DNA from 4 places in the Kineosporia sp. NBRC 101731 genome. Region 2 is predicted to be linked to each of the others. Evidence: riboswitches for the same ligand, from Rfam matches in the RefSeq annotation. Region 2 holds a riboswitch; each other region holds the start of a gene.
The links. Region 2 has a riboswitch for cobalamin ahead of QSK05_RS29810 (energy-coupling factor ABC transporter permease). Riboswitches for the same ligand answer to the same signal wherever they lie in the genome.
Positions count from the first base shown of each region.

Region 1 (7,741 bases), on a different contig from region 2:
ACCTGCGCGCCGCGATCAACCGCATCCGGCTCGTCGATCATCATGTGCACAGCGTGGTGGGCGAGAACCTCACCGAGGATGAGCTCGAGGTCGCCCTCACCGAGGCCTATCTGCCCCCGGCCCGCCCCGCCACGGTGTTCGACTCGCAGCTGGGTTTCGCCGTGCGCAACTGGTGCGCCCCGCTGCTCGACCTGCCCGCGTTCGCCTCCCCCGCCGCCTACGTCGCCCGCCGTACCGAGCTCGGCCCGGACGAGGTGAACCGGCGTTTCCTGACCGCCGCCGGGGCGAGCGACCTGCTGGTCGACATCGGATACACCGGCGATCGCCTGATTCCCGACGCCGAGCTGGCCCGGCTGAGTGATACCCGCGTACGGACGTTGTTGCGCCTGGAGTCGGTCGCTGAACGCTGGGTCTCCTCGGACCTGGAAGGGCTGGCCTCGCTGGACGCCCTTCTGCGGGAATCAGCCTCGTCCGCCGTGGGATTCAAGAGTGTGGCGGCCTACCGGGGCGGACTGCGACTTCCCGCCGAACCGCCGGCCGCGCAGGATGTCGAGACCGCCCTGCGAGACTGGCGGGACATCGTCCGCACGCAGGACACCCCACCCCGCCTGACCGACCGGACGATTCAGCGGCACCTCATCTGGTGGGCCCTGCGCGACGGCCGGCCCCTGCAGTTCCACACCGGTTTCGGCGATCCCGACCTGCTGCTGCGCGACAGCGATCCGCTGGCGTTGCAAGACCTTCTGGTGCGGGCGGCCGACCTCGGTGGCCCGGTCGTGCTGCTGCACACCTATCCGTTCGTGCGGCAGGCCGGCTATCTCGCGGCCGTGCTCCCTCACGTCTACTTCGATGTCGGGCTGACCTCGAACCACATCGGCACCTCGGCCGTCACCGCCGTGCGGGAGGCCTTGGAACTGGCCCCCTTCGGCAAGCTCCTCTACTCCAGCGACGGCATCGGTCTACCAGAACTGACCTTCCTCGGGGCCCGGCAGTGGCGCACGGCCACGACCGCCGTACTGACCGAGAACATGCGCGAGCACGGCTGGCCGGCCGGGGAATGCCTGCGCGTCGCCGAGCTCATCGGGCACGGCAACGCCCGGGCGATCTACGGACTGGACTGACGACCGGACCCTGAACTCCCTCAAACTACCTGACGTGCCGCCCACCTAGAATGATGACGTCGTTCTGGGGGTTGAGACGAATGCCCTGCTGGCAGAGGCCGGGTACGGGGTGAGCAGGTGCGTCCCAGACGATCCGCCCTGCCCGGGATGCCCTGCAAGGCTAAGAACTGATCTTGCCCGGAGGAACCGGCCGTGCGGCGGTTGGGCGGAACCTTTCGATGCCCCGTGAGAAGCGGTCCCAGCCGAACGCCCCGGCCCGCCGACGCTCAGCTCAGGACCGGGACGTTCGGCGGATCTGCTCTCAGGCCGCCGCCCGGGCCTCCCACAGGCTCGTGAACGCCTCGGCCTCGGAGCGCACATAGGCGTTCAGCATGCGCACGTCACGTGTGCGGCTGAGGGCGAAACCCGTGGTACCCGAACGCACGTCGATAATGCGGGGGGTGGCGTCACAGCCGATCGCACGCAGGGCATCGCCCATGATGACCAAGGCGCCGTCGGCCGTGGACTGAGTCAGGCGATTGGCCTTGAGGTGCAGGAACCAGGCCTCCAGCAAACCGTTACGACGTTCGACCAGGAGGTGCGGTGACACGGTGACCCGTAGGTCGCCGTGCCGCCAGGCGCCGGTCGGGGCCACGAAGACGTTCACCGGGCCCACCCGGCGGCGCACCTTGAGCATGCCCTCCTGGATCTCGGCGTAGTGCGTGGCCTGCCCCCGGCACCGCCGGTCGGTCTCGGAGCGGTCCTGCGCGCGGGTGACGGCGACGTCAAGCTCGTAGCGCAGCCGGTCACGCCGCAGGCCGGTGGCGATCGCCGTGACGATCGGGTCGTAGTAGCGCCACGGATGGCGCGTCGGGTCTTCGTACATGGCCCGCAGTTGCGCGGGCACACGCCCGCGCTGGGCCCCCGGTGTACTGATGAACGCAATGATTGACGGAAGCGACGTCTTGATCTCGGACATCCCCAGGCCCCTGTCTCCCAGTCCTTCAAACTACGTCCATCTTACCGCAAAATCGAACATTTGTTCGAAGAATTTCCCCCCAAAGCCGCCGGAAACGTCATCAGTCGGGCCCCTGACCTGCATAATTCACAGCCAGTTCCACCACGGACACCTTGAGTCGCAGCTACCCTCGAACAGCCGATCGTTTACCTGGCCGAACTGCCGAAGGTGACACCAGAGAGTCATCTCGCAGCCGGACCCTGTTCTGGATCGGCTGGTGTTTCCGCACCACGGAACCGCAACCGCGCTCCACCAGCCCCGACCGCGACGGCCGGAAGGAAGAGGAATACGTGTCCAACATCGACACCATTCTGAAGGAAGCCATGCAGATCGACGGGGCCATCGGCGTCGCTCTCGTGGACCACACCAGCGGCATGACACTCGGTCAGGCCGGGGGCAACACCCTGAACCTCGAAGTGGCGGCGGCCGGTAACACCGAAGTCGTGCGGGCCAAGCTGCGCACCATGGACGCCCTGCGCCTGCGCGAGAACATCGAGGACATCCTGATCACGCTGGACACCCAGTACCACCTGATCCGCCTGATCACCGACAAGTCCGGCGCCGGCCTGTTCCTCTACCTGGCCCTGGACAAGCAGCGCTCGAACCTGGCGATGGCCCGGCACAAGCTGGCCAACCTCGAGCGCACCATCGAGATCTGAGCTCCCCCCGACATCTGAGCTCCCCACGACACAGCGAACCGGCCGGGGTGTACCCCGGCCGGTTCGCTGTGGGTGCCGCGTCGATCAGATCTTGCGCAACAGCGGCACGACGTCCTGGGTGAACTGGGTGAGGAAGCGCTCCTGGTCGTGGCCGGGGGCGTGGAACACCAGGTGGGTGAACCCGGCGTCGGTGTAGTTCTTCACCGCGGCCACCACCTCGTTCGGGTCGGAGGCCACGATCCAGCGCTTGGCCACCTGCTCGATCGGTAGTTCGTCAGCCAGGCGGGCCATCTCGACCGGGTCGTGCACCGACGCCTTCTGATCCGCAGAGAGCGACAGCGGCGCCCAGAACCGGGTGTTCTCCAGGGCCTGGGCCGGGTCCTCGTCGAAGCTCAGCTTGATCTCGATGGTCTTGTCGATGGCCTCGAAAGGCCGCTGCGACGCCTCCAGCCCCTCCTTCAGGGCCGGCAGCAAGGTCTCCTCGTAGAGACCCATGCCCTTGCCCGAGGTGCAGATGTACCCGTCGCCCGCGCGCCCGGCGTACTTGGTCACACCCGGCCCGCCGCCGGCGATGTAGATCGGCACCGGCTGCTCGGGCCGGTCGTACACGGTGGCGTCGTGCAGGCGGTAGTACTCGCCCTCGAACGTCACGCGTTCTTCCGACCACAACTGCTTGATCAGGCGCACCGCCTCGCGCAGGCGGGCGAAGCGCTCGCGGGTCTCCGGGAAGTTCACCCCTACGGCCGTCTCGTTCAGGGCCTCACCGGTACCGATGCCCAGGATCGCCCGGCCCGGGGCCAGACAGCCCAGGGTGGCGAACGCCTGGGCGATCACGGCCGGGTTGTAGCGCAGGGTGGGCGTGAGCACACTCGTGCCCAGCTGGACCCGCTGCGTCCGGGCCGCCACCCAGGGCAGCCACACCAGGGCCGAGGGAGCATGCCCGTCGACGTGCCGCCACGGCTGGAAGTGGTCGGAGATCCACACCGAGTCCAGGCCCTGGTCCTCGGCCTGCACGGCGAAGTCCGCCAGCTGACCGGGAGCGAACTGCTCTGCCGATGCCTTGTAACCGAGCTTCACGCGTGACCTCACTCTTTCTGTTCAAAGAATCTTCTTCGTCAACCTAGATCGCGCCCCGGGCGCCTTCAACCCGTCGGGCCTGATGCCGATGCCACATCTCGTACGGCAATTCAGTCTGGGGGAACCTGGGGGATCCTGAGGGATCCGCACGATCGGTGACGTGGCGCCGGCGCCGGCCGGTGCGTCCGGGCAACTCGAGCACAGGTCACCGCCCGGGCAGCTCAGGGCCACCCCGGGCCACCCAGACCACCGGGCCACCGGGCCACCGGGCCACCGGGCCTATCCAGCCCATCGAGGACGTCCCGCACCGCGTGTAGACCCTCAAGGTCGATACCGGCGGATCGATCGGTGCCATCAGCAAGGAGGCCGGGACGATCTCGCGCATCATCCAGTGCGGTGGCCACCGACGTTCGCCGACAGTCCTTCATTCGTGGTCATGCAATCCCGCAGCCCCGAGGGAGGCCGGGAGATGCCCCCACTTCGCCGGGGAAGGTTTGCATGATCACGAACGGGAAGGTGCCCAACCTTCGTGGTCACCGCACTGGTCCCGCACCACGATCGCCCTCGCGATCGAGCAGAGTGCCACCATCGCGGGATGAACCGCAGCGTCACCGAGGCCGGCACCGATGAGGTGTCGCGCAATATCCGCGCGGCGGCAATATCGGCGGGTTGACCGAGGCCATGGCCGATCAGGCCGCGGCCAATCAGCCCGCCAACAGTCAGCCCGCCAACAGTCAGCCCGCGATCAGGCCGACCCGGCCCGGATGTGCGCCCACCTCAGCGGATCAGGACCGGGTTTCCGGCGGTGATCCGTGAGGTGCGAACTCAGTCCTTGCGCCGCCACCAGGCGTCTTCGGGCTCCGTCACCGGCACCCGGGAACTACGCGTGCCCTTGGTCAGGCGCGGCTCGCCCGGGGCGAAGATCAGCTGCGAGATCTGCTGGTAGTGCAGGTCGGAGTCGGGAATGTAGTTGATGGTGCTCAGCGCCTGGTCCTGACCGGCGGACTCCATCACGAACTTGCCGTAGCCGAAGACCTGACCCGTCACCGTGCGGTCGTACCGCATGTCGGTGACCTTGCCCATCGGCATGATGTCGACCTTGCGGGTGACGATGCCGTGCACCAGCATCAGCCGCTTGTCGGTCGCCACGACCAGCTCGTACCACCACTCCCAGGCCACCAGGATCAGGCGGGAGAGCAGCAGCAGCCAGCCCACCGTCAGGATGGTCGACACCGGCTCACCGACCAGACCACCCACCACGGCCAGCAGCAGCAGACCGAGCATCGTCGTCAGGAACGGCTCGGCGAGCACCACCCAGTGCCGGCGCAGGAGGAAGACGATCTCCTCGCTCGGAACCAGATAGCGATCCAGTTCCTTGGGCACCCCCGGCCCGTACCTCTCAGAAAACCCAGCCATGTAGCGGACCATAAGTCGTTTTGACGGCTTACACACCCCTTGTTGCCATGCGGGTACATTCTGCTTCCCGCCCGGAGGGCAAGAAGGAGGGACGCGGGTGGGCACCGAACCCTGCGGCCCGCCTATAGTCGCCTGGTTGCTGGTTCGTCGTGCCCGCCAGGTACGCCGTCGTAAGAGGGAACCCGGTGCGATTCCGGGACTGCCCCGCAGCGGTGAGCGGGAACGACCGCCGTCATGAGCACTGGGCGCGAGAGCGTCCGGGAAGCGACGGCCAGTAGGTACGCCGGAAGGCGTGTGCCCGCGAGTCCGAAGACCTGCCAGTGACGCCGTGGGCCGTCGGCCCGCGGGTGACCGGTGGGCCTCGTGGGCGGGCTTCGGCGGACCTCCACCCCGATCAGGGGTGTCGCTCCGTGCTGCCTGGAGAGCCATCGGTCGTGACCGAGCTCGCGAGGAGAGAGCACGTGACCCGTACGAGATTCCCGGGCGGCCCCCTGCCCGCCACCGTCCTCGGCCATCCCCGGATCGGCCGCAACCGCGCGATGAAGAAGGCGATCGAGGCCTACTGGCGCGGTGAGCTGAGCGGCTACAACCTCGAGCGCACCGTGGTGGCGCAGCGCCGGGAGGTCTTCGAGACCCTGCAGGCCGCCGGCCTGACCGACGTCCCCTGCAACGACTTCTCGCTCTACGACCAGGTGCTCGACACCATCTGCCTGGTCGGGGCGGTGCCGGAGCGGCACCGGGCGGTGACCGACGGCCTGGAGCGCTACTTCGCGATGGCCCGGGGCACGGCCGGCGTGGCCCCGCTGGAGATGACGAAGTGGTTCGACACGAACTACCACTACCTGGTGCCGGAACTGCGCCCCGACACCACCTTCACGCTCGACCTGAGCAAGCCGCGCCGCGAGTACCAGCAGGCCCGCACGCTGGGCCTGGACGCCCGGCCGGTACTCGTGGGACCGGTGACCTTTCTGCGGCTGGCCAAGCCGGCACCCGGTGTGGACCCGGACTTCGACCCGATGTCGTTGCTCGAGGAGCTGCTGCCCGTCTACGAACAGGCCCTCACCGAGCTCGCGGCCGAGGGGGTCTCGTGGGTGCAACTGGACGAGCCGGTGCTGGCGCAGGACCAGCCGCCGACGGTGCTCGACGCCCTCGCCACCGCGATCGACCGGCTCGGCACCCTCGAGAACCGGCCGAAGCTGCTGCTGGCTACCTATTTCGGGGTGGTGCGAGAGGCGATGCCGCTGCTGCGGGACGCCCCGGTCGAGGGGATCGCACTGGATCTCACCGGCCCGGGGGCCGCGAACGTCGGGGAACTCGACGCCGTGGGTGGCCTGCCCGGCAAGCGCCTGGTGGCCGGGGTGGTGGACGGCCGCAACGTCTGGGCCGCCGACCTGCGTCGGCAGCTCGGGCTGCTGACCACGCTGTCCGGCCTGGCCGACGAGATCGTGGTCTCGTCGTCCTGCTCCCTCCTGCACGTCCCCCTCGACGTGAGCCTCGAGACCGATCTGGCGCCCGACGTCCGCAGCTGGTTCGCCTTCGCCCGCCAGAAGCTCGACGAAGTGGTGCTGCTGGCCCGCGGCATCACGGCCGGCCCGGCGACGATCGCGGACGAGCTGGACCGCAACCAGCAGGTTCTCGAGAACCGCCGGGCCTCGGCGATGACGAACGACCCCCGGGTGCGCGAGCGCGCCGCGCAGGTGTCGGCCGCCGACGCGCAACGGGCCCACCCTTACCCGGAACGGGCTGCCCGGCAGGCGGAACGGCTGAACCTGCCGGATCTGCCCACCACCACGATCGGCTCGTTCCCGCAGACCCGGGCGCTGCGCCGGGCCCGGGCCAACTGGCGTCGCGGCGAACTGTCCCGCCCGGACTACGAGCAGCGGATGCGCGCCGAGGTCGAGCACGTCATCCGCCTGCAGGAGACGCTGGGTCTGGACGTGCTGGTGCACGGTGAGCCCGAGCGCAACGACATGGTGCAGTACTTCGCCGAGCAGCTGGCGGGTTTCGTGTCCACCCGGCACGGGTGGGTGCAGTCGTACGGGACCCGCTACGTGCGTCCGCCGGTGATCGTGGGTGACGTCTCGCGCCCGGAACCGATGACGGTGGCCTGGACCTCGTACGCCCAGTCGCTCACCGACCGGCCGGTGAAGGGCATGCTGACCGGGCCGGTGACGATGTTGCGCTGGTCGTTCGTGCGCGACGACCTGCCCCCGGCGCAGACCGCCCGGCAGGTGGCCCTGGCCCTGCGCGACGAGGTCGCCGATCTGGAGGCCGCCGGCACCGCCGTGATCCAGGTGGACGAGCCGGCCCTGCGGGAAGGACTGCCCTTGCGGGCGTCCGAGCGGGACGACTACCTGCGCTGGGCCACGGAGGCGTTCCGGCTGGCGACGGGCGGGGTGCGCGACGACACCCAGGTGCACACCCACATGTGCTACGCCGAGTTCGGCGAGATCCTCGCGGCCGTGATGGAT
Region 1 covers NZ_BSTC01000006.1:147,067-154,807, reverse strand. The annotation lists gene QSK05_RS18560 (amidohydrolase family protein) at 1-1,121, shown strand, start outside; gene QSK05_RS18555 (hypothetical protein) at 1,423-2,079, opposite strand; gene QSK05_RS18550 (hypothetical protein) at 2,409-2,777, shown strand; gene fgd (glucose-6-phosphate dehydrogenase (coenzyme-F420)) at 2,862-3,866, opposite strand; gene QSK05_RS18540 (hypothetical protein) at 4,060-4,239, opposite strand; gene QSK05_RS18535 (hypothetical protein) at 4,384-4,527, shown strand; gene QSK05_RS18530 (PH domain-containing protein) at 4,680-5,270, opposite strand; cobalamin riboswitch at 5,394-5,606, shown strand; gene metE (5-methyltetrahydropteroyltriglutamate--homocysteine S-methyltransferase) at 5,732-7,741, shown strand, end outside.
Region 1: another riboswitch for cobalamin. It lies ahead of metE (5-methyltetrahydropteroyltriglutamate--homocysteine S-methyltransferase); the one in region 2 lies ahead of QSK05_RS29810 (energy-coupling factor ABC transporter permease).

Region 2 (7,741 bases):
AGCATCTCGTCGTACCGCTTCATCACGTCGTCGTAGTCGAGCGTGTCACCGGTCACCGGCTGGGCGCCCGGGGCCACCTGGGCCCCGCTGACCTCGTCGCGGCCACCGTTGATCGCGTACAGCAGGGCCTTCGCCAGGTTGGCCCGGGCCCCGAAGAACTGCATGGCCTTACCGACCGCGGCTCCCGAGACACAGCAGGCGATCGCCGCGTCGTCACCGTTCATCGGGCGCAGCAGATCGTCATTCTCGAACTGGATGGCGCTGGTGTCGATGGACACCTGCGCGCAGAACCGCTTGAAGCCCTCCGGCAGGCTCGGCGACCACAGCACCGTCAGGTTCGGCTCCGGCGCCGGCCCGAGGTTGTACAGGGTCTGCAGGAACCGGAACGAGGTGCGGGTGACGAGCGGCACGCCTTCCTGGGTGACGCCGCCGATCGACTCGGTGACCCAGGTCGGGTCGCCGGAGAACAGCGCGTCGTAGTCCGGGGTGCGCAGGAAGCGGATGATCCGCAGCTTCATCACCAGGTCGTCGACGAGTTCCTGGGCCTGCGACTCGGTCAGCGTGCCGTCCAGGCGGTCACGCTGCACGTAGATGTCGATGAAGCTGGAGGTCCGGCCGAACGACATGGCCGCGCCGTTGCCCTCCTTGGCGCCGGCCAGGTAGGCCAGGTAGAGCCACTGGATCGCTTCCTGGGCGGTGCCCGCCGGGCGGGAGACGTCGAAGCCGTAGCTCGCGGCCATCGTCTTCAGGTCGCGCAGGGCCCGGATCTGCTCGGACAGTTCCTCGCGGTCGCGGATCACGTCTTCGCTGGAGCGGAAACCGTTGAGCAGGGCCTTCTCGCGGCCCTTGTCCTCGATCAGCGCGTCCACGCCGTAGAGGGCCACCCGGCGGAAGTCGCCGATGATGCGGCCGCGTCCGTAGGCGTCGGGCAGGCCGGTGATGATGCCGGCCTTGCGGGCGGCCAGGATCTCCGGGGTGTAGGCGTCGAAGACGCCCGCGTTGTGGGTCTTGCGGTGCTTGGTGAAGATGTCCTTCACCACCGGGTCGATCTCGTAACCGTAGGCGGCGAGGCCGTTCTCGACCATCCGCAGCCCGCCCTTGGGCATGATGGCCCGCTTCAGCGGCGCGTCTGTCTGCAGCCCGACGATCAGCTCGGCATCTTTGTCGATGTACCCGGGTGCGTGACTGGTGATCGTCGAGGGCGTCTTCGCGTCGGCGTCCAGGATGCCGCGTTCGCGCTCGATCTTCGTCAGCTCACTGATGCGCTGGTGGATCGACTCCGTGCGAGGGGTCGCCGTCGCCAGGAATGCCTCGTCGCCCTCGTAGGGCGTGACGTTGGCCTTGATGAAGGCGCTGACGTCGATCCGGTTCTGCCACTCCTGCCCGGCGAATCCACGCCAGGCAGCCGGAGCGGCCGAATGTTCCGTGGTCTGCAGGGTGTCCATGACTGCATCGTCCGCCTGCCGCAACAGGACCCGTAGAGGCCAAGTGCCCCTGTTCGGACAGTCCTTGGTCAAAGGTCGTTGGTCCCGGGACCGGACCGACCAACGGCTGGTGCGCGCCCCGTCCTCCCGTCGTTATCCTTGATGCCGGCAGGAGGCGCAGATGAATCACCGTTCGATGTCCGGCACCAACCTCACCCTCGAGATGGCGCAGATCGCGGCCCTCGAGGAACACCTGACCAGAAGACACCACGCACCACTCACAGCGGGTGTTCTCGGCCTTGCAACCGTTCCTGAGAAGGCCGTCCTGCAGCACGTGACAGCTGTCGGGCCAACGTGTTACCCGTTCGTATACGGGCATTTCCGGGCGTCCGGCGACCAGTCGGAGGTCGCGGTCGAGCTGCACACCCAGCAGTTGCGCCGGCTCAGCGACACCTTCCGGCTGCATCAGCACTGGGGGCTCTGAGCTCTACAGCAGACAGAACTCGTGGCCGTCGGGGTCGGCCAGCTGCCCGCTGTCGCGCACGGTCGCACCCAGGTCGAGCAGACGCTCCCGCTCGGTCTGCCGGTCGGTGCCGGGTGCAGGGGCGATGTCGAAGTGGGGACGATAGCGGCGGCCGGTTCTGGGGGCCAGGGGCGGACCGCCCCAGGTGATCTTGGGTCCACCCCGCGGCGACTGGATCGCGGTCTCCTCGTCCTGGTCCCAGACCAGCGGCCAGTCCAGCACGCGGCTCCAGAAGTACCCGTTCGCCCGCGATCCGTCGCCGGCCAGCGCCCCGATGGCGCCGGTCCCGGCCAGGAACTGGTTGCCGGGCTCGATCACGCAGAACTCGTTGCCACCCGGGTCGGCGAGCACCACGTGCCCCTCCTCGGGACGCTGACCGACGTCGTGGTGCCGCGCGCCCAGGGCCAGGGCCCTCTCGACAATCTGCCGCTGATCCTCCAGCGAACTGCTGGTCAGATCGAAGTGCAGGTAGTTGGGCGCGGTCTTCGGCTCGTCAGTGGGCAGGAACCGCAGCACGAAGCCGGGATCCAGCACGGCCGGGGCGTGGGCGGTGGTGCCGTCCCGCACGTCCCAGCCCAGGAACCCCGCCCAGAAACCGGTCAGGCGTACCGGGTCTTCGGTGTCGAAGCACAAAGCGACCAGCTGAGCCGTCATGCGCCCGAGTGTGCGCCGCCCGAGGGCTGGCGCGCACCCGGTTTTCGTCACTCCTCGCCGGGCCACTCCCCCGTCCAGCGCTCGAACGCCACGGCTCCGCCCCGGTCGACGGCCGCCTTCACCGCGGCGAAGATCGCGCCCTGGACCGTGGCGGCGAGCAGCACCTGCCCCCACCCGAAGCGCCGGTCGTTGGCCTCGGGGGTGTCGTCGGCGTCGGACACGTGCTTCCACACCTGCTTGAACAGCACGCCCGCGATCAGGCCGGCGCCGACGCTGCCCGCCAGACCGAAGGGCTTGTACAGAATTCGGGCGGAAGTATTGGCCACGGTCTCTCCTTGCAGGTCACGGGCAGGTCATAGGCAGGTCATGGGCAGGTCATGGGCACTGATGAAGCGTCTCTACGGTGACCTGCCCCGGCGGATCGGCAAGTGGAGCGACCCGGGGTGTAACACCTGGGACACTGGTGCCGTTAGAAACAGCGGGGCCCTGCAGGGCGGCAGCGCCTCGTGTCCGACCGTTCGTTCTGCCTGTCTTGAGGTCTTTGTGTTTCACCCTGTGCGCCAGCACTTCCCCCTGGCGCTGGTTTTTCTCTGTGTCGGCCTGGCCAGCGCGATGGCCACTCCCTTCCTCACCCTCTTCCTCACCGACGCGGTACACGCCAGTGGTCTGCAGATCACCGCGTTCCTCGTCGCCGCACCCCTGTCGTCCGTGGTGGTGTCGCTGGGGCTCGCCCGCTGGTCGGACCGTCTGCCCTCGCGGCGCGGACTGATCATCGCGGCCGCCCTGACCGGCGCCGCCGGCTCCCTGCTGACGGCCTGGCTACGGGACTACTGGCTGCTCCTGGGCCTGACCGTGACCGCGTCGGCCGTCGCGAGTGCCCTCGTGCCCCAGGTGTTCGCCCACGCGCGGGGCAGCCTGGCCGGTTCGCCCAACGCCGTCATGACCATGACCACCCTGCGCACGGTGCTGTCCCTGTCGTGGGTGGGCGGGCCGTTCCTGGCGACGATGCTGCTCACCGCCGGTGACTTCACCGCCGTCTACGGTTTCGCCGCCACGATGTTCACGATCGCCGCAGTGGTGACGTGGCGGATGTTCCCCTCGACGCCTGTCCCGGTGGCCACCGTCGCGGCGCAGACCCTGGAGTCGGAACCCGGCCGGGACGAGAGCAGCCGGGTGCTCGTGCTCACCATGGTCGCGCTCGTGCTCCTGCAGTGCACCGGAAACCTCTCGCTGCAGGCTCTTCCGCTGTTCCTGAAGAGCGAGCTGAACGCCGGGCTGGGTGACGCGGGCCTGATCATGGGCCTGTGCGCCGGGCTGGAGATCCCGCTGATGCTGGGCTTCGGGATGCTCGCGGCCCGGTACCCGCTGCGCCGGCTGATGCTGGCCGGGCCGGCGCTGGCCCTGGTCTACACCGCGATCGTCGCGGTCTCCTCCGACACCTGGCAGCTCGCCGCGGCCCAGGTTCTCAACGCGGCCGCGATCGCTCTGCTCCAGGGCCTGGGCATCAGCTACGTGCAGGACATGCTGCCCAGCCGCCCGGGCCACGCCTCCACGCTGTTCATCAGCGCCGGGCCGGTCGGGGCCATGCTGGCCGGCCCGATCCTCGGTGCGGCAGCCGGTTTCGGCTACCGGCAGGCCTACCTGATCGGTGCGCTGCTGTGCGCCGTGGCCTTCGTGCTGCTGCTCGTGGCGCGCCCGACCCTCACCGGCGCCCGCATCACCCGCACGACGCGGATCGGGCGCGAGACCGAGGCGAAGCAACTCGTCGAGGCCTGATCCAGGAGCGAGGCCCGGGCCAACGTCGAGGACCGGGCCAACGTCGAGGACCGGGCCAACGTCGAGGACCGGGCCAACGTCGAGGACCGGGCCCGCGTTGGGCCCCGGCGCAGCGACGGCCCCTGGGCCAGCGCCGGACCCGGGCCAGCGCCGAGGGGCCGGACCAGTGGCGGCACCCGGTCCAACGCCGTTGCGCTGGATGAGGCGGGGCAGCAGCTCTGCTCCACCGGCCCCGACCCCACCGGCGAAGCCTCTGCCGTGTGTACACCTGGTACACCCGGTACCGGGTGTACCAGGTGTACACACGGCGTTCCTTGCTCCCGGAGCCGTGAGCCGCTCCGGGAGCAAGGAACGTCTGCGCGGCCGGAAGCAGACGGACGAACGTTCGTGGCCGTCGCACGGGAAAGGAGCGCGGTACTCATATCGGACGCCGCGTGGTTAGATGCGCCAGTCAACTAAACACGAACCGCGACGGCAGTGAAGGAAGCCGGTGAGAATCCGGCGCGGTCCCGCCACTGTCACCGGGGAGCAGACCCCTCGCCGTGCCACGGCCTGTTGAACCAGGCCGGAAGGCCGGGGCGAGCCTTGATCCGGGAAGCCAGGAGACTTCGGCCGTCGCATCGATCCAGGGCGCGGACCCGAGGAGATCTGATGACGAACACGCTGTCCGGCGGGGTGCTCCGTGCACATCGCTGAGGGCTATCTGCCGCCCCTGCACGCCGCCGCCTGGACCGTCGCGGCAGCCCCCTTCGTGGTGCACGGCGCCCGCTGTGTGGTGCGCGAGGTGCGCGAACGTCCCGAGTCCCGGCTCCTGCTGGGCGCGGCCGGGGCCTTCACCTTCGTCCTGTCGGCGATCAAGCTGCCCTCGGTCACGGGCAGTTCCAGCCACCCCACCGGCACCGGCCTGGGCGCGGTGCTCTTCCGGCCGCCGGTGATGGCCGTACTCGGCGCCGTCGTGCTGTTGTTCCAGGCCCTGCTCCTGGCCCACGGCGGGATCACCACGCTCGGCGCCAACGTGTTCTCGATGGCGATCGTCGGACCCTGGGTGGGGTACGCCGCCTATCGCGCCTGTCTGGCGGTGGGCCTGCCCTTCCCGGTCGGTGTGTTCGCAGCCCTGTCACTGTCCGATCTCTCCACCTACGTGGTGACGTCGGTGCAGCTGGGTCTGGCGCACCCGGACCCCTCCGGCGGTGTACTGGGCTCGATCGGCGAGTTCCTCGGCATCTTCGCCCTCACCCAGATCCCGCTGGCGATCGCCGAGGGTCTGCTCGGCGTGCTGGTGTTCCGCATCCTGGCCCGCATCGCCCCCGAGGAACTGGGCCTGCTGGGCCTGAAGGCCGCTCTCCCGGGACCCACCGACGACGGCGGGCCGACCGCCCGGGCGACCACGACGTCCTCAAGCACCGAAAATCGCCCCGACCGCTCAGGAGCGTGACCACCATGACCACCCGTACCCCACGCCGCCTGGCCGTCGACCTGGGCCTCCTGCTGCTCGTCATCGCCATCTTCGCCATCCCGCTCACCCTGCGGCTGAACACCGACGGCCAGCCCGAGGGCGAGTCCTACGCCGGCAGTGACTCCTCGGCCGCCACCAAGGTGGAGGAGATCAACCCCGGCTACCACGTCTGGTTCAGCCCGCTCTTCCAGCCCTCGTCGGGTGAGATCGAATCGGGCCTGTTCGCCCTGCAGGCCGCGGCCGGGGCCGGGGCGCTCGGCTTCGTGCTGGGCCGGCTGTCCGGCCGCCGCACCCGGAAGACCAGTGCCCCTTGAGCGCTCCGGCGATCGACGTCGCCGCCTGGGCCAGTCCCTGGCGGCGGTACTCACCGGGCGACAAGGTGCTGCTCAGCCTCGGCCTGGTGATCAGTGCCCTGGTGCTGCCGACCTGGCCGGCCTCGGTGCTCGTGACCGTGACCGCGCTGGGTCTCGTGCTCGGCCCGGGCCGTGTACCCGGCCGCCTGCTGGTGCGGGCGGCCCGGGGCCCGGCCGCGTTCATCCTGCTGGGCACCGTGACCATCGCGGTGACCTGGCGCACCGACGGTTTCGGCCCGACCGTGACCGGCGAGAGCCTGGACGCGGCCGTCCAGACCCTGGCCCACGCGGTCTCGGGCACATCGGCCGTGATGCTGCTGGCCGCGACCACCCCGATGACCGACCTGCTGGCCTGGGCCCGGCGCCGGGGAGTGCCCGAAGCGATCGTGGACATCGCCGGGCTGGTCTACCGTCTGCTGTTCGTGCTGCTGGAGTCGGCCGGCGCCGTACGGGCCGCGCAGACGGCCCGGCTGGGCTACACCAGCCGCCGGGCCACTCTGCGCTCGGCCTCGATGCTGGCCGCCGCCACCCTCACCCGGGCCTTCGACCGCGCCCGCCGCCTGGAGAACGGACTGGCCGGGAGGGGTTTCGAGGGGGTCATGCGCACACTCGCCGACCAGCAGCCGTCGTCGCGGCCCTTCGTGGCCACCACCCTGGCCGGGCTGACCGCCCTGGCGGCCGTCTCTCTTCTGCCGGGTGCCCGGTGAACGGGCAGATCGAGGTCGAGGGCCTCGAATTCCGCTATTCCGGAGGCCCTCCCGTGCTGACCGGCGCCGATCTGCAGGTCCCGCCGGGCACCCGCCTGGCCGTACTGGGCGCCAACGGATCGGGCAAGAGCACGTTGTTACGCTGCCTTTCGGGAGCCCTGCGTCCCACCGCCGGCCGGATCACCGTCGGCGGGCGCGAACTGCGCCACACCCGCACCGGACTGCGCGAGCACCGGCACCAGGTGCAGCTGATCACCCAGGACCCCGACGACCAGCTGTTCTCCGCCTCCGTCCGCGAGGACGTCTCCTTCGGCCCGGTCAACCAGGGGCTGACCGACGACGAGGTACGCGCCCGCTGTGACGAGGCCCTGACCCTGCTGGCCGCGACCCACCTGGCCGCCCGGCCCACGCACCAGCTCTCGTTCGGCGAACGCAAGCGCGTGGCCATCGCGGGAGCCGTCGCGATGCGCCCCGACGTGCTGGTGCTCGACGAGCCGACCGCCGGGCTGGACCCGGCCGCGGGCCAGGAGGCGACGGCCGCGCTCGCCCGCCTGCACGACCGGGGCACCACGCTGGTCATGGCCACCCACGACGTGGACCTGGCGCTCGCCTGGGCCGATCAGGTCGCCGTGCTGGTGGGTGGCCTGGTGCGGCAAGGGCCACCGGAGAAACTTCTGGACGACGACACGTTGCTCATCCAGGGCCGGTTACGCCGGCCCTGGGTCTTGTCGGTGGCCGCGCGATTGAGAGCCCTGGGCGTGCTGGGGCAGGAGACACCGGTGCGGGACGAGCCGTCACTACTGGCCGCGCTGGGTTGATCGCAGGCCTGCGAAATATGTACTCATAGC
Region 2 covers NZ_BSTC01000014.1:175,222-182,962, forward strand. The annotation lists gene pflB (formate C-acetyltransferase) at 1-1,445, opposite strand, end outside; gene QSK05_RS29790 (hypothetical protein) at 1,606-1,908, shown strand; gene QSK05_RS29795 (VOC family protein) at 1,912-2,601, opposite strand; gene QSK05_RS29800 (DUF4235 domain-containing protein) at 2,649-2,927, opposite strand; gene QSK05_RS29805 (sugar efflux transporter) at 3,157-4,377, shown strand; cobalamin riboswitch at 4,858-4,986, shown strand; gene QSK05_RS29810 (energy-coupling factor ABC transporter permease) at 5,060-5,812, shown strand; gene QSK05_RS29815 (energy-coupling factor ABC transporter substrate-binding protein) at 5,818-6,147, shown strand; gene cbiQ (cobalt ECF transporter T component CbiQ) at 6,144-6,893, shown strand; gene QSK05_RS29825 (energy-coupling factor ABC transporter ATP-binding protein) at 6,890-7,711, shown strand.

Region 3 (7,741 bases), on a different contig from region 2:
GGAGCATCGACAGCATCGAGCAGGACAGCCGCGGCATCATCGAGCCGGGCGAGTTCCGGCGTCGCTACCGGCTCAACCGCTATCCGGCCGGGCCCGCCCTCGAAGGGCTGATCAGCTGGTTCTGGGTCGTTTCGTGGTCCCTGCCGCCGGGGGAGACCCACACCCAGGAACTCCTGACGCACCCGTGCGCGAATCTTTACGTCAGCCCTCAGGAGCCCACCACGGTGGACGACGACCTCGGTCCCACCGTCGCCGAACTCGAGGGCGTCGTGCTGAACCGCTCGAGCCGCCGGATGGCGGGGGAAGGCAGCTGCGTGGCCGCGATGACGACCCCCGGCGGCCTCGGCGCGTTCCTGACCGGTCCGGCCGGTCAGTACAACGACCGCACCGTCCGGCTGGGAACGGCTGTCCGCAGCGACGACGACATCCTGGTACGAAACATCGGACGGGCCCAGGGCGAGCCGGCCAAGGTCGACGTGTTGCGCACGGCCCTGGAGAACGCCGTGAGACCCGAGAGGGTCACTGCGGCGAGAGAGGTCGCTGCCACCGCGCGTCTCGCCGAGACTGACCGCACCCTGCGCAAAGTGGAACATCTTGCGCAGAAGGCGGGGACGGGCGTCCGTACGCTCCAGAGAATGTTCGCCGAGTACGCCGGGGTCTCGCCGACCTGGGTGCTGCGCCGCTACCGTCTGCTCGAGGCGGCCGAGGCGGTGCGCCACGGTGACCGGGTGGTGTGGGCCCGGATCGCCGCCGACCTCGGGTACAGCGACCAAGCCCATCTGGTGCGGGATTTCAGCGCCGCGATCGGCGCGACCCCGGCCGCCTACGCCCGGTCCCTGTCGTGAGCAGGAACCGGGCGTAGAGGTCACCGGCCCTCGAGATCGCCTTCCGTCTTCAGGAAGACCTCACGCAGCGCGTCGAGCATCTCCGGTGAGGGCTCGGCCCACAGCCCTCGCTCGGCGGCCTCCAGCAGGCGCTCGGTGATGCCGTGCAGCGCCCACGGGTTGGAATCGGTCATGAACTTCTGCGTGGCCTCGTCGAGCACGTAGGTCTCGGCGAGCTTGCCATACATCCAGTCCGCGACCACGCCGGTCGTGGCGTCGTACCCGAACAGGTAGTCCACCGTCGCGGCCATCTCGAAAGCGCCCTTGTAACCGTGCCTCTGCATCGCTGCCACCCAGCGCGGGTTGACCACCCGGGAGCGGAACACCCGGGAGACCTCCTCGTGCAGGGTGCGGGTGCGCACGGCCGAGGGGTGGGTGCTGTCTCCGATGTAGGCCTTCGGCGCCGTACCGGTCAGCGCCCGCACCATCGACACCATGCCGCCGTGGTACTGGAAGTAGTCGTCGCTGTCGGCAATGTCGTGCTCGACGCTGTCGTAGTTCTTGGCGGCAACGGCAATACGAGAGTAAGACTTCTCCATGTCGTCACGCGCCGGCCGGCCGTCCAGCCCCCGTCCGTAGGCGTAACCGCCCCAGACCGCATACACCTCGGCCAGATCCGCGTCGTCCCGCCAGGTGCGGGTGTCGATGAGCGGGAGGACGCCCGCCCCGTACGTTCCGGGCTTGGATCCGAAGATCCGGGTGGTGGCCCGCCGCGCATCGCCGTGGGCCGCAAGATCGTCCTGCACGTGAGCCCGCACAAAATTCTCCGCCGGAGACTCCTCGAGGGAAGCCGCCAACTGCACCGCGTCGTCCATCATCTGCACCACGTGCGGGAACGCATCGCGGAAGAAACCGGAGATGCGCACCGTGACGTCGATGCGCGGGTGCCCCAGCTCGGTCAGCGACATGGCTTCCAGCCCGGTGATCCGGCGCGAGGCGTCGTCCCAGACCGGCCGCACACCCAGCAGGGCCAGTACCTCGGCCACGTCGTCACCGGAGGTCCGCATCGCCGACGTACCCCAGACCGACAGGCCCACCGAGCGCGGCCAGTCACCCTCGTCCGCCCGGTACCGCTCGAGCAGCGACTCGGCCATCGACCGGCCCGTCTCCCAGGCCAGCCGGCTCGGCACCGCGCGCGGGTCGACCGAGTAGAAGTTACGCCCGGTCGGCAGCACATTGACCAGACCGCGCAGCGGCGAGCCGCTCGGGCCCGGGTGCACGAAACCGCCTTCAAGGGCGTGCAGTACGGCCGTGAGCTCGTCCGTCGTGCGCAGCAGGCGGGGAACCACCTCGGTCGCGGCGAAGCGGAGAATGGCCTCCAGCCCCTCGTGGTCGACCTGCGAGACATCCACCTCGGTCGAGGCGAACACCGACGAGATCACCGCCGGCACCGCGTCCGCCGACCAGGACGCGTCCGAGAGCGCCTGCACCAGGGCCTCGGCCGTGGCCTGGGCCGCGTCCACCTCTTCCAGGCCGTCGGTGTCCTCACCGACCGAACCCACCGACGCCTCATCCAGACCGAGTGCCTCACGCAGCCCGGGTAGCGACTGCGAACCGGCCCAGAGCTGACGGGCCCGCAGCATCGACGTGACCAGGTGCACGAGCACCGAACCGGTCGGTGCCTGGCCGAGAATGTGCAGCCCGTCGCGGATCTGGGCGTCCTTGACCTGGCAGAGCCAGCCGTCCAGGTGCAGGATCATGTCGTCGAACTCGGCCTCGTGCGGCCGCTGCGTCAGACCCAGGTCGTGATCGAGCTTGGCCGCGTGCATGAGCGTCCAGATCTGCGACTGGATCGCCGGGCCCTTGGCCGGGTCGAGGGCCGTGACCGAGGCGTACTCGTCGAGAAGCTGCTCCAGGCGGGCGATGTCGCCGTAGGAGTCGGCCCGGGCCATCGGCGGCACCAGGTGGTCGACCAGCGTGGCGTGGGCCCGGCGCTTGGCCTGCGTGCCCTCGCCCGGGTCGTTCACCAGGAACGGGTAGATCAGCGGCAGGTTGCCCAGTGCCGCGTCGGGCGCGCAGGACGCCGACAGCGCGAGCGTCTTGCCGGGCGTCCACTCCAGGGTGCCGTGCTTACCCAGGTGCACCACCGCATCCGCACCGAAACCGCCTTCGGAGGCAGGAAGGTTCAGCCAGTAGTAGGCGGCCAGGTAGTGGTGCGAGGGCGGCATCTCCGGGTCGTGGTAGATCGCGACCGGGTTGTCGCCGAAGCCCCGCGGCGGTTGCAGCAGCATCACCACGTTGCCCGCGATGATCGCGGCCAGCACGATGTCGCCGTCCGGGTCACCGCTCGACAGGGCCCCGCCCGGCGGGTCGACGAACATCTCGCCCGGTACCGCGCCCCAGTGCCCCTCGACCGACGCGCGCAGGTCGTCGGGCAGGGTCGCGAACCAGCGCCGGTACACCGCGGCCGGGATCCGGACCGGGTTGCGCGCCAGGTCGTCCTCGGTCAGCCAGTCCAGGTCCTGGCCGCCGGCCTCGATCAGCCCGTGCACCAGGGCGTCGCCGTCCATCGCCGCGAAACCCGGGAACGCACCTTCGCCCTCGGAAGGGCCGACGTCGTACCCCGCGTCCCTCATCGACGCCAGCAGGGCCAGTGCCGAGGCCGGGGTGTCGAGCCCCACCGCGTTACCGATGCGCGCGTGCTTGGTCGGATAGGCGGTGAGCATCAGGGCCACCCGCTTGACCGCCGGCGGAACGGCCCGCAGACGGGCGTGGGCCACTGCGATACCGGCTGCCCGCGCTGATCTTTCTGGGTCGGCGACGTACTGCGTGAGCCCGTCCGCGTCGACCTCCTTGAACGAGAACGGCACCGTGATCAGCCGGCCGTCGAACTCCGGGATCGCCACCTGGTTGGCGGCGTCCAGTGGGATCAGCCCCTCGGAGCTCTCCACCCACCGCTGACGCGAGGTCAGCGTGCTGATGGCCTGCAGGATCGGCACATCCAGCGCGGCCAGGGCGCCGATGTCCCAGGTGGAGTCGTCACCCCCGGCCGAGGCGTTGGCGGGCCGGTTGCCTCCGGCCGCGAGCACGGTCACCAGCAGGGCGTCGGCGGTGCCCAGCGTGGCCAGCAGGTCGTCGTCCGCCCCGCGCAGGGTGGCGCAGAAGATCGGCAGCGCCCGCCCGCCCGCGTCCTCGACGGCCGTGCAGAGCGCCTCGACGAACGCGGTGTTCCCGGCCACGTGGTGGGCGCGGTAATAGAGCACCGCGACGGTGGGACGGTCGCCTGTCACGGGGGGTCGCTCCAGGATTCCCCACAGCGGGGTGCCGGCCGGCGGCTCGAAACCGAATCCGGTCAGGAGCACGGTGTCGGTCAGGAACGCGTGCAGTTCGGCGAGGTTGCCCGGACCGCCCTCGACCAGGTACCCGTGGGCCTGGGTGGCCACCCCGACGGGAACGGTGGAGCGGCTCATCAGATCGGCGTCGGGCAGCGCCTCGCCGGAGAGCACGACCACCGGCACCCCCTTGGACAGCAGGGCGGCCAGGCCCTCCTCCCAGGCCCGGGTGCCGCCGAGCAGGCGCACCACGGTGACGGCCACACCGTCGAGCAGGCCGTCCAGGTCGTCCACGGACACCCGGTTCGGGTTGGCCAGCCGGTACGGAACGTTGCTGGCGCGAGCGCTGAGCAGGTCGGTGTCGGAGGTGGAGATGAGCAGAACGGGCTGCCGTTCGATGGGCACGTCGGTCACGAACGTCCTCTTCCTCGCCGTCCGCGCGGCGGGTTGCTGCGGCGTGGCACAGTCTCCTGGCTCGGCGTCCTCGTGAGGTCTCAGGCCTTCCAGCCCTGACGGGCCGTGACCATCGATCCAGAAACGTCACTCAGCGCTCACAGTGGCGCGACCGCGCCGGAATCTCACCGGCTTCCTGTCCACCACGCCGCTCGATTGTTCGGGGGTATCTGACGGTGCCACTGTGCCAGCCCGGCGCACGGCACCCAACCCCTGGCCTACCCTTGGGCGGTGTTCGTCGTCCATGCCTGGTGGTCTCCCGGCCCCGGTGATCCCGCAGACGACGGCTCTCTCCTTCTCTGGGCGGAAGATCCGCAGGTCCGCGCGGTGCCCGCCGAGCGCACCGGGCGCCGTCCCAAGGTGCGCGAGCATCCCTTCGACATTGCCGCCGACGAGCTCACGAAGACCCTCACCGACGTCTGCGGCCTGATCGCCGAGGGCTGGCAGGAGGGCACCGCCGACCTCGTGCTGCCCTCTTTCCAGCACGCCCCGGCCGGTTCGCCCGAGCTGCTCGACCTGCGCTCGGGCTGGGCGCCCGGCGCCTCCGGTCACGTCGAGGGCGAGTCGGCCCGGCTGTTTCCCGAGGTCCGGTGGCGGGTGGTCACCGTCTCGGTGCCCGCCGCCCAGGCGCCCGCGGTGCTCGACGGCCTGAAAGGGTCAATGGGGGACGCGGTGGCGCTCGGTTCCGACGTCCGTCACCTTCTCGCTCTGCTCGCCTTCTCCGAAGATCTGATCAGCAGGGGACGCGTGCTGCCGGTCGCGCTGGAGGCTCCCGACGGTCACGGGGTGGCCCGGTGGCGCCCGGTTCTCACCGGTGACGACGGGGAGTGGTTCCGGCACGCGGTCGCGACCCTGCCGCCCTCGTTCGGTGCGGCGCTGGCCTCCGGGGCGACCGGGGCGACCGGGGCGACCGGGTTCACGCCGGGCCGGTGTGCGGCCGCGGCGGTGGACGCCTTCGTCGACGTCGGGGTGCGGGCCCGGCTGCGTCCGGCCCGGGCGTCCGGCGGGCTCGGGCTGGCCGGCTGGCGGCAGGCCCTGCACGGCCCCTACCCGGCGTTCCCCGCGAACCGGCGCCAGATCGGCCAGCTGGTCACGGGTCTGGAGCAGTGGCAGGCCGAGGCGGTCTCCGGCGGTCTGGTCCGGGCCGGTTTCCGGCTGGTCGAGCCCACCGACGACGACATCACCAGCGTGCTGCGCCCGGGCGACGAGGAGCTGCGACCGGCCGACGAGGCGGCGATGTGGCGGCTCGAGTTCGGTCTGCAGGACGCCGATCAGCCCGGCCTGTTCATCCCGGCCCAGCAGATCTGGGACGCCGAGCTGACCCTGACCCGGCTGCGCCGCAACGCCCCCCGCCCGCAGGAGACGCTGCTCGCCGAACTGGGCCGGGCGCTGCGGCTCTTCCCGCCCCTGCGCGACGCCCTGCTGCAGGCCCGCCCGGCGCAGCTGCTGATGGAGACCGCCACCGCGCACCAGTTCCTGACCGAGTCCGCGGGTCTGCTGATCGGTGCGGGGTTCGGTGTGCAGCTGCCCGGCTGGTGGTCGAAACCGCAGCGCCTCGGCGCCCGGCTGCGCGCGGGCACCCCGCCCCAGCCCGGAAGGATCGAGGGCTCACCGGTCTTCCGGCAGAATGACATCGTCGAGTACGACTGGCGGCTGTCGATCGGCGACCAGCAGCTGACCGACGACGAGGTGGCCCTGCTGATCGAGTCGCAGGCCCCGCTGGTGCGGCTGCGCGGTGAGTGGATGCAGGTCGATCCCGAGAAACTGCGCAAGGCCCGGGCCTTCCTGCGCAAGCGGCGCAAGACCGGTCCGGAGACGATGTCGATCGCCGACGTGCTCTCGGTGATCGGCGCCGGCTCGGAAGGCCCGGCCGGGCTCGAGGTGACCGGGGTGGACGCGTCGGGCTGGCTGGCCGACTTCCTCGCCTCCGCGGAAGATCGCCAGTTGCAGCCCTTCACGGTTCCCGAGGGATTCGTGGGCGATTTGCGCCCGTACCAGGAGCGCGGCGTGGCCTGGCTGTCATTCCTGGAGAACCTGGGCCTGGGAGCGGTTCTCGCCGACGACATGGGCCTGGGCAAGACCGTGCAGCTGCTCGCGCTGATGGCCGCAGACGCGCCGCTCGAGGATACGGGGGACACCGGGGCAGACCTGATCCCCGGCCCGACCCTGCTGGTCTGCCCGATGTCGCTGGTCGGGAACTGGCAGCGGGAGGCCGCGAAGTTCACGCCGGGGCTGCGGGTTCACGTGCAGCACGGCGCGGACCGTCCGCAGGGCGAGGAGTTCCACGACGCGGTGAGCGGTTGCGACCTGGTCGTCACCACCTACTCGCTGCTCGCCCGCGACGCGGTGACCCTGCGCAAGTACGCCTGGCGGCGCATCGTGCTCGACGAGGCCCAGGCGGTGAAGAACGCCGCGACCCTGGCGGCCACGGCTGCCCGTTCGCTCACGGCCGGGCGGCGGATCGCGGTCACGGGTACGCCGGTGGAGAACCGGCTGGCCGACCTGTGGAGCCTGATGGAGTTCGCCAATCCCCGGGTGCTCGGCGACCCGGCCGATTTCAAGAAGCGCTACGCCCTGCCGATCGAGCGGGTCGGGTCGGACGAGGCCCGGGAGAAGCTGCGGGCGGTGACCCAGCCGTTCATCCTGCGCCGGGTGAAGACCGACCGCACCATCATCAGTGACCTGCCGGAGAAACTGGAGATGGAGGTGGTCTGCACCCTGACGTCGGAGCAGGCCGCGCTCTACCAGAACGTGGTCACCGACATGCTGGCCCGCATCGAGAACAGCGAGGGCATGGAACGGCGCGGTCTGGTGCTGGCCACCATGACCAAGCTCAAGCAGGTCTGCAACCACCCGGCCCAGTTCCAGCGCGACGGCAGCCGGGTCGCGGGCCGTTCGGGCAAGCTGGCCCGCCTCGAGGAGACGCTGGACGAGGTGCTCGCCTCGGGTGAGAAGGCGCTGATCTTCACCCAGTACGCCGAGTTCGGCGAGATGCTACGCACCCACCTGACCGCGAGATTCGGCCGCGAGGTGCTCTTCCTGCACGGCGGGGTGCGAAAGACCCAGCGCGACGAGATGGTCGCGCGGTTCCAGGAAGAGCGTCCGGACACCCCGCCGATCTTCATCCTCTCC
Region 3 covers NZ_BSTC01000002.1:142,816-150,556, reverse strand. The annotation lists gene QSK05_RS07870 (helix-turn-helix domain-containing protein) at 1-845, shown strand, start outside; gene cobN (cobaltochelatase subunit CobN) at 866-4,570, opposite strand; cobalamin riboswitch at 4,599-4,772, opposite strand; gene QSK05_RS07860 (DEAD/DEAH box helicase) at 4,841-7,741, shown strand, end outside.
Region 3: another riboswitch for cobalamin. It lies ahead of cobN (cobaltochelatase subunit CobN); the one in region 2 lies ahead of QSK05_RS29810 (energy-coupling factor ABC transporter permease).

Region 4 (7,741 bases), on a different contig from region 2:
AAGTTGCCGGTGAGCCGGTCCCAGACCTCGAGGTCCTTCTCGTCCTGCAGCTTGTTCCAGTTGATCGCCTGGACACGGTTGATCAGCTTCACCATGATGAAATCCCCTCAAAAGTCACAGCATGCACGAGACGCAGCCCTCGACCTCGGTGCCTTCGAGCGCCAGCTGACGCAGGCGGATGTAGTACAGCGTCTTGATGCCCTTGCGCCAGGCGTAGATCTGCGCCCGGTTGATGTCCCGCGTGGTGGCCGTGTCCTTGAAGAACAGGGTCAGCGACAGGCCCTGGTCGACGTGCTGGGTGGCCTCGGCGTAGGTGTCGACGATCTTCTCGAAGCCGATCTCGTACGCGTCCTGGTAGTAATCCAGGTTGTCGTTCGTCATGAACGGCGCCGGGTAGTACACGCGGCCGAGCTTGCCCTCCTTGCGGATCTCGATCTTCGAGACGATCGGGTGGATCGAGGAGGTGGAGTTGTTGATGTACGAGATCGAGCCGGTCGGCGGCACGGCCTGGAGGTTCTGGTTGTAGAGGCCGAACTCGCGCACCGAGTCGGACAGGGCCTGCCAGTCCTGCTGCGTGGGGATGGCGACACCGGCGTCCTCGAACAACTGCTTCACCCGGGCCGTGCGCGGCAGCCAGGTCTTCTCGACGTACTTCGTGAAGTACGAACCGTCCGCGTACTTCGAGTCCTCGAAGCCGATGAAACGCGTTCCGCGCTCCTTGGAGAGCAGGTTCGACGCCCGGATGGCGTGGTAGGCCACCGTGTAGAAGTAGATGTTCGTGAAATCCAGGCCCTCGTCCGAGCCGTAGAAGATGCGCTCACGGGCCAGGTAGCCGTGCAGGTTCATCTGGCCCAGGCCGATGGCGTGACCGCCGGCGTTGGCGCGCTTGATCGAGGGCACCGACTCGATGGACGTCTGGTCGGAGACCGCGGTCAGCGCCCGGATCGCCGTCTCGACGGTGCGGCCGAAGTCGGGGGAGTCCATCGCCGTGGCGATGTTCATCGAGCCCAGGTTGCACGAGATGTCGCGGCCGATGTGGTCGTACGACAGGTCGGTGTTGAACGTCGACGGGGTCGAGACCTGCAGGATCTCGGAGCACAGGTTGGAGTGGGTGATGCGGCCCTTGATCGGGTTGGCCGCGTTCGCGGTGTCCTCGAAAAGGATATACGGGTAACCCGACTCGAACTGCAGCTCGGCCAGCGTCTGGAAGAAGTCACGCGCGTTGATCTTCTTCTTGCGGATGGCGCCGTTGTCGACCATCTCGCGGTACTTCTCGCTCACGCTGATGTCCGCGAACGGCACCCCGTAGACGCGCTCCACGTCGTAGGGCGAGAACAGGTACATGTCCTCGTTCTTCTTCGCCAGCTCGAACGTGATGTCCGGGATCACGACGCCCAGCGAGAGCGTCTTGATCCGGATCTTCTCGTCCGCGTTCTCCCGCTTGGTGTCGAGGAACTGCATGATGTCGGGGTGGTGGGCGTGCAGGTACACCGCACCCGCGCCCTGACGCGCCCCGAGCTGGTTGGCGTAGGAGAAGGAGTCTTCGAGCAGCTTCATCACGGGAATGACACCGGACGACTGGTTCTCGATGTGCTTGATCGGTGCGCCGTACTCACGCACGTTCGACAGCAGCAGGGCCACGCCGCCGCCGCGCTTGCTCAGCTGCAGCGAGGAGTTGATGCCCCGGGCGATCGACTCCATGTTGTCCTCGATGCGCAGGAGGAAACACGAGACGGGCTCGCCACGCTGGGCCTTACCCAGGTTGAGGAAGGTCGGGGTGGCCGGCTGGAAGCGGCCGGTGATGATCTCGTCCACCAGCTGGAGGGCGAAGTTCTCGTCGCCGGAGGCCAGCGTGAGCGCCACCATCGAGACCCGGTCCTCGAAACGCTCCAGGTAGCGCTTGCCGTCAAACGTCTTCAGCGTGTACGAGGTGTAGTACTTGAACGCCCCGAGGAAGGTCGGGAACCGGAACTTCTTCGAATAAGCGTGCTTGTACAGCCGTTTGATGAACGCCCGGTCGTACTGGTCGAGCACCGCGCCTTCGTAGTACTTGTTCTCGACCAGGTAGTCGAGCTTCTCGTCCAGGTCGTGGAAGAAGACCGTGTTCTGGTTGACGTGCTGCAGGAAATACTGCCGCGCCGCCTCCCGGTCCTTCTCGAACTGAATCTCGCCCTGCGGACCGTAGAGATTCAGCATCGCGTTCAGGGAGTGGTAGTCCATACCCACGTCCAGAACGTCCGTCATACCGACTGTCGCTGCCAAAATCGTTCCAATCCATCTCGGACGCGTAAGACGTCCTCTGCTGTTCCCATGAGTTCGAAGGCGTACAGGTAGGGCACCTGGCACTTCGCCGCGATGATGTCACCCGCGATGCAGTAGGCCTCACCGAAATTCGTGTTGCCGGCGGCAATCACACCGCGGATGAGGGAACGGTTCCCCTCGTCGTTGAGGAACCGGACCACCTGGCGGGGAACGGCCCCGCCCTCGTTGCCCCCACCGTACGTCGGAACCACCAGAACGTACGGATCGCGCACGTGCAGGAAGGGGTCGGTGGGACGGAGGGGGATCCGTGCCGAGGCGACGTCCAGCTTCTGCACGAAGCGGTGCGTGTTGTCGGAGGCGCTGGAGAAGTAGACCAGCGAGGTCATCCGATCAGACAGTCTGCGCCACCAGCGCCTTGATCCGGTCGGGACGGTAGCCCGACCAGTGGTCGTCACCGGCGATCACCACGGGAGCCTGCATGTACCCCAGCGACATGACGTGGTCGCGGGCCGCGGGGTCCTCGGTGATGTCCACGACCTGGTACTCCAGGTCGGTCTTCGCCAGCGCCCTGTACGTCGCGTCGCATTGAACGCAGGAAGGCTTGCTGTAAACGGTGATAGTCATCTCGCACATCCCGATCTTCGAGAACTTCGTGCGCGGTGGAGAGCCCCGGGTGAACACAGACCTGCCCCAACGGGCAGCCTGAAGTCATCCGGTTCCGTCCCTCGCGGCACCTCGGACGCACGCGCCACGTAGGGCGCGCGCATTGCTGGCAGGTCTTCGGACTCGCAGGCATGCGCTGTGAGCGCACCTACTGACCGTCGCTTCCCAGGCGCGCAAGCGCGTGCCCAGTGCTGTCTGACGGTGGTCGTTCCCACTCACCGCTGCGGGGCAGTCCCGGATTCTCACCGGCTTCCCTCTGATGACGCCCTCCCTGGCTGGAAGGGCGAACCAACAACAGGCAGCACCATATGCCGTAGGTGGGGGTGCCCGCGACAACTAGATCTAGTACGCGTGTCGATGCGTTGTCCGGACAGGGGGAAATCTGGACCCCACGTGATCAAGCGGCATCAGGGCGCTACCGATGCATCTGCAGTCCCACTGAAGGGACTGATCAGGTGGGTCCGTCGTCGGGGGAGTGCAAACGTGGGCAAACGTCGTCGGGCCCGAGCGGTGCTCTGCTCAGCCCTGCTGGTCGCGGCCTGTTCGACCTCCAGCGACTACGTCTGGGCCCGAGCGGCACCCGAGCCGCTGATTCCCCGGACGCCCGTGACGACCGTGACACCGGTCCCGACGGCGTCGGCCGGAAAAGTGACGAAGAAGATGCCCGGCAGTGGACGCGTGCGGCTGGCCTTCGCCGGCGACGTCCACTTCCAGGGGTCGTCGGCGAAGGCGCTGGGCGGCGACATCGGCAGTGCCGGCCGGATCCTGCGCCGGGCCGACCTGGCTGTGGTGAACCTGGAGACCGCGATCACCACCCGCGGCCGCGCCGAGCCCAAGCAGTACACCTTCCGGGCCCCGGCCTCCGGTCTGAGGGCGCTGCGCCGGAGCGGGGTCGATGTGGTCACCGTGGCCAACAACCACGGCATGGACTACGGCCGTATCGGGCTCGACGACACCCTCAAGGCCGGGAAGCGTTCCGGGGTGCCGATGATCGGCGCCGGCCGGAACATCGACGAGGCCTTCACCCCGTACCGCCGCACGATCCACGGTGTCCGGCTGGCAGTCTTCGGGGCCACGGACGTGCTCGACAGCTTCGCCGTGAACTCCTGGAAGGCGACCGGCGAGACCTCGGGGCTCGCCTCGTCCAAAGACCCGGAACGGCTCCTGAAGGCCGTGCGTGAGGCCGCGCGCACCGACGTGGTGGTGGTCGTGCTGCACTGGGGTGTGGAGCGGCAGTCGTGCCCGACGGCGAGGCAGCGCGAGCTGGCCGATCTCCTGACGGACGCGGGTGCCAGTGTTGTGGTCGGTAGTCACGCGCACGTGCTGGAACCCGCTGTGCATCGAGGCCGTACCGCGGTGCATTACGGCCTGGGGAATTTCGTGTTCTACGCCAACGGTGGTCCGGGTGCCCGGACCGGTGTTTACGGCGTGGTGGTCGATCGCCGGGGCGTGGTCGGGACCTCCTGGCATCCGGCGAGAATTCATGGTGGACGTCCACAACTGCTGAGCGGTCGGGTCGCCGATACGGCGAGACGGGAACAGAAGGATCTGACCGTGCGCTGCGGGGTCGATTGACGATGGAGCTTGCTGGATGAACGGGGAGATTTTGCCTGATCGCGAAGGATTCTTTGTTCGTGATCAGGCAAAACCTCCCCCGGTTCAGCTACCCCTGAAGTCCGGCTTGCTCTTGGACAAGAAGGCCGTGACCGCCTCGGTATGGTCGGCGGTCAGGGCCAGACGGGCCTGAGCCTCGGCCTCACGGCGCAGCACCGTCGACAGTGAGGCCGTGCTCAGGAGGCGCTTGGTCTCGGCGAAGGCCCGGGTGGGGCCGGCCGCCAGCCTCGCGGCCAGGGCCTGGGCCCTTTCCTGGACCTCTGGTGCCGGCACCACCTGCCCGGCGATGCCCCACCTCACCGCCTGAGCCGGGGTGAACGGTTCTCCCAGCAGGAGTAGTTCTTTCGCCCTGGCCTCGCCCACCGAACGCGGCAGGGTGAGGGAGAGGCCGGTGTCGCAGGTGAATCCGATGGCGGTGAAGGCCGTGGCCAGGTGGGCGTCGTCGGCGAACACCCGCAGGTCGCAGGCCAGGGCCAGGGCCAGCCCGGCTCCCACGCAGGTGCCCTCCACCGCCGCGATCACCGGCTTGGGCATGGTGACCAGGGCCGTCACGATCGGGGCGTAATCGGCCTCCACCGTGTCGGTGGCGTGCGCCGGGTCGGCCTGCAGCAGGGCGGCGTGCTCGGCCAGGTCCTGGCCGCTGCAGAAGGATCCGCCGGCACCGGTCAGCACCACGGCACGCATGCTGTCGTCGGCCGACACTGCTTCCAGGGCCGTGCGCAGCGACTTCTTCGCCCCCGCGTCGAGGGCGTTGCGGCGTTTCGGCCGGTCGATCGTGAGAACCGCCACCGCACCGTCGTGTTCGACGATCATCGGGCCTCCTTCGCCACCAGCGTCAGCACGTCGTAGGTGGCCACCGGTTCGCCGTGCTGGTTGGTGACCAGCGCGTCCCACCGCACCTCGCCGTAGCCGGCGCTGTGGCGGGGCGTGAGCTGCTTCACCGTGAGCTGTACGGAGATCGCGTCGCCGGCCTTCACCGGAGTGAGGAACCGCAGGCCGTCGACGCCGAAGTTGGCCAGCACCGGGCCCGGGGCCGGGTCGACGAACAGGCCGGCGGCCAGCGACACCACGAGGTAGCCGTGGGCCACGATGCCGCGCAAGAGCGGGTTCCTCGTGGCGGCGGCCGCGTCGGTGTGAGCGTAGAACGTGTCGCCGGTGAACTCGGCGAAGTGCTCGATGTCGGCGAGGGTGACGGTGCGAGCCGCCGTGGAGATGCTGTGCCCGATCTCCAGTTCGGCCAGCGAGTAGCGGAACGGATGCTGTTGCGGGGTGATCCGCGTCGAGCCCGGGGCCCAGCGGCCGGTGATCGCCGTGAGCAGGTCGGGCGAGGCCTGGATCGCCGTGCGCTGGAGGTGACCCAGCACACCCCGGACGCCGCCGAGTTCTTCACCACCACCCGCGCGTCCCGGGCCGCCGTGCACGAGCATCGGTAGCGGGGAACCGTGGCCCGTGGACTCCCCGGCGTCGTCACGGTCGAGCACGAGGATGCGGCCGTGCCAGGGGGCCAGGCCCAGCACCAGGTGGCGGGCGACCTCCGGGGAGTGCGTGATCACCGACCCGGCCAGGCTGCCCCGGCCCCGCGCGGCCAGGGCCACGGCCTCGTCGAGCGACTCGTAGGTGAGCACCGTGCTGACCGGACCGAAGGGCTCCACCTCGTGCGGCTGGGTCGCTCCCGGGTGGGCCCGCAACAGGAGGGGCGGGACAAAGGCGCCCCGTGCGTCCCCTATTGGTTGTGAAGGGTCACCGAAGACCAACTCCGCCCCGGCCCGTAGGGCCTCCACCGCCTTGAGTACCTCGTCCCTCTGCCCGATGCTCGCCAGGGCACCCATCCGGACCTGCGGATCGCGGGGATCACCCACCCGGATCTTCGCCAGGCGTTCCGCGATGGCTTCTGAAACGCTCTGCGCCACTGAGGAAGGCACGATCACCCGGCGAATGGCCGTGCACTTCTGCCCGGCCTTGACCGTCATCTCGGTGACGACGCCCTGCACGAACAGATCGAACTCCGGGTCGGAGGTGGTCACGTCGGGCCCGAGCACCGAGCAGTTCAGCGAGTCGGCCTCGACCCCCAGGTGCACGCCCGCGTCGAGCACGGTGGGGTGTCGGCGCAGGATGCCCGCGGTGTGGGCGGAGCCGGTGAAGGCGACCGAGTCGTGCACGCCCAGCTCGTCGAGCAGTGAACCCGCCCGGCCCGAGACCAGTTGCAGCGCACCCGGTGGCAGGATGCCCGAGGCGATGATCAGCCGCACTGCGCGCTCGGTCAGATAGGCCGTCTGGCTGGCGGGTTTCACGATCGTGGGCAGGCCGCCCAGGAAGGCCGGGGCCAGCTTCTCGAGCATGCCCCAGACCGGGAAGTTGAAGGCGTTGATCTGGACGGTGACGCCCGGCCGGGAGGTGTAGATGTGCTGGCCGACGAAAGTACCCTGCTTACCCAGGGTCTCCAGGGCGCCGTCGAACACGATGGTGTCGTTCGGCAGCTCCCGCACGCCCTTGCTCGCGTAGCTGAACAGGGTGCCGATGCCGCCGTCGACGTCCACCACCGTGTCGCGGGTGGTGGCGCCCGTGTGCAGGCTCAGGTCGTACAGCTCCGGCTTGTGCTCGTTCAGGTGCTGCGCCAGCTGCTTCAGCAGCTTGGCCCGCTGGTGGAAGGTGAGGGCCCGCGCGGCCGGTCCGCCGACCTCGCGCGCGTGGGTCACCATCGCCGCGTAGTCGAGCCCGCTGGCGGAGATGCGGGCAACCTCCTCGCCGGTGGACGCGTCGAGCAGGGGCTCGCCCTCGTCCGGGGACCGGAACCAGTGCCCCGCGACGTAGCTCTCCAGCAGCGTGGTCACACCAGATCCTCTCGACAGCGTTGTCCAGATGTCTTTTTCGCCAGGCCGTTGCACTTGTGCCCAACTCGTGTCACGTTAATACAGACCGATCGGTAAGTAAATGATGGAGGCAACGATGCCCGGCCAGGCCGATCCGGAGAAGCACTTCGATGAGGTGATCGCCCGCCACGACCGCATCGAGCCCCGCGACTGGATGCCCGACGCCTACCGGCGCACTCTGGTGCGGCAGATCGCCCAGCACGCCCACTCCGAGATCATCGGGATGCAGCCGGAGGGCAACTGGATCAGCCGGGCGCCCTCGTTGCGCCGCAAGGCGATCCTGCTGGCCAAGGTGCAGGACGAGGCCGGTCACGGGCTGTACCTCTACTCCG
Region 4 covers NZ_BSTC01000018.1:87,846-95,586, forward strand. The annotation lists gene nrdF (class 1b ribonucleoside-diphosphate reductase subunit beta) at 1-95, opposite strand, end outside; gene nrdE (class 1b ribonucleoside-diphosphate reductase subunit alpha) at 115-2,244, opposite strand; gene nrdI (class Ib ribonucleoside-diphosphate reductase assembly flavoprotein NrdI) at 2,241-2,648, opposite strand; gene nrdH (glutaredoxin-like protein NrdH) at 2,653-2,886, opposite strand; cobalamin riboswitch at 3,017-3,233, opposite strand; gene QSK05_RS32430 (CapA family protein) at 3,409-4,500, shown strand; gene QSK05_RS32435 (enoyl-CoA hydratase/isomerase family protein) at 4,585-5,352, opposite strand; gene paaZ (phenylacetic acid degradation bifunctional protein PaaZ) at 5,349-7,370, opposite strand; gene paaA (1,2-phenylacetyl-CoA epoxidase subunit PaaA) at 7,486-7,741, shown strand, end outside.
Region 4: another riboswitch for cobalamin. It lies ahead of nrdH (glutaredoxin-like protein NrdH); the one in region 2 lies ahead of QSK05_RS29810 (energy-coupling factor ABC transporter permease).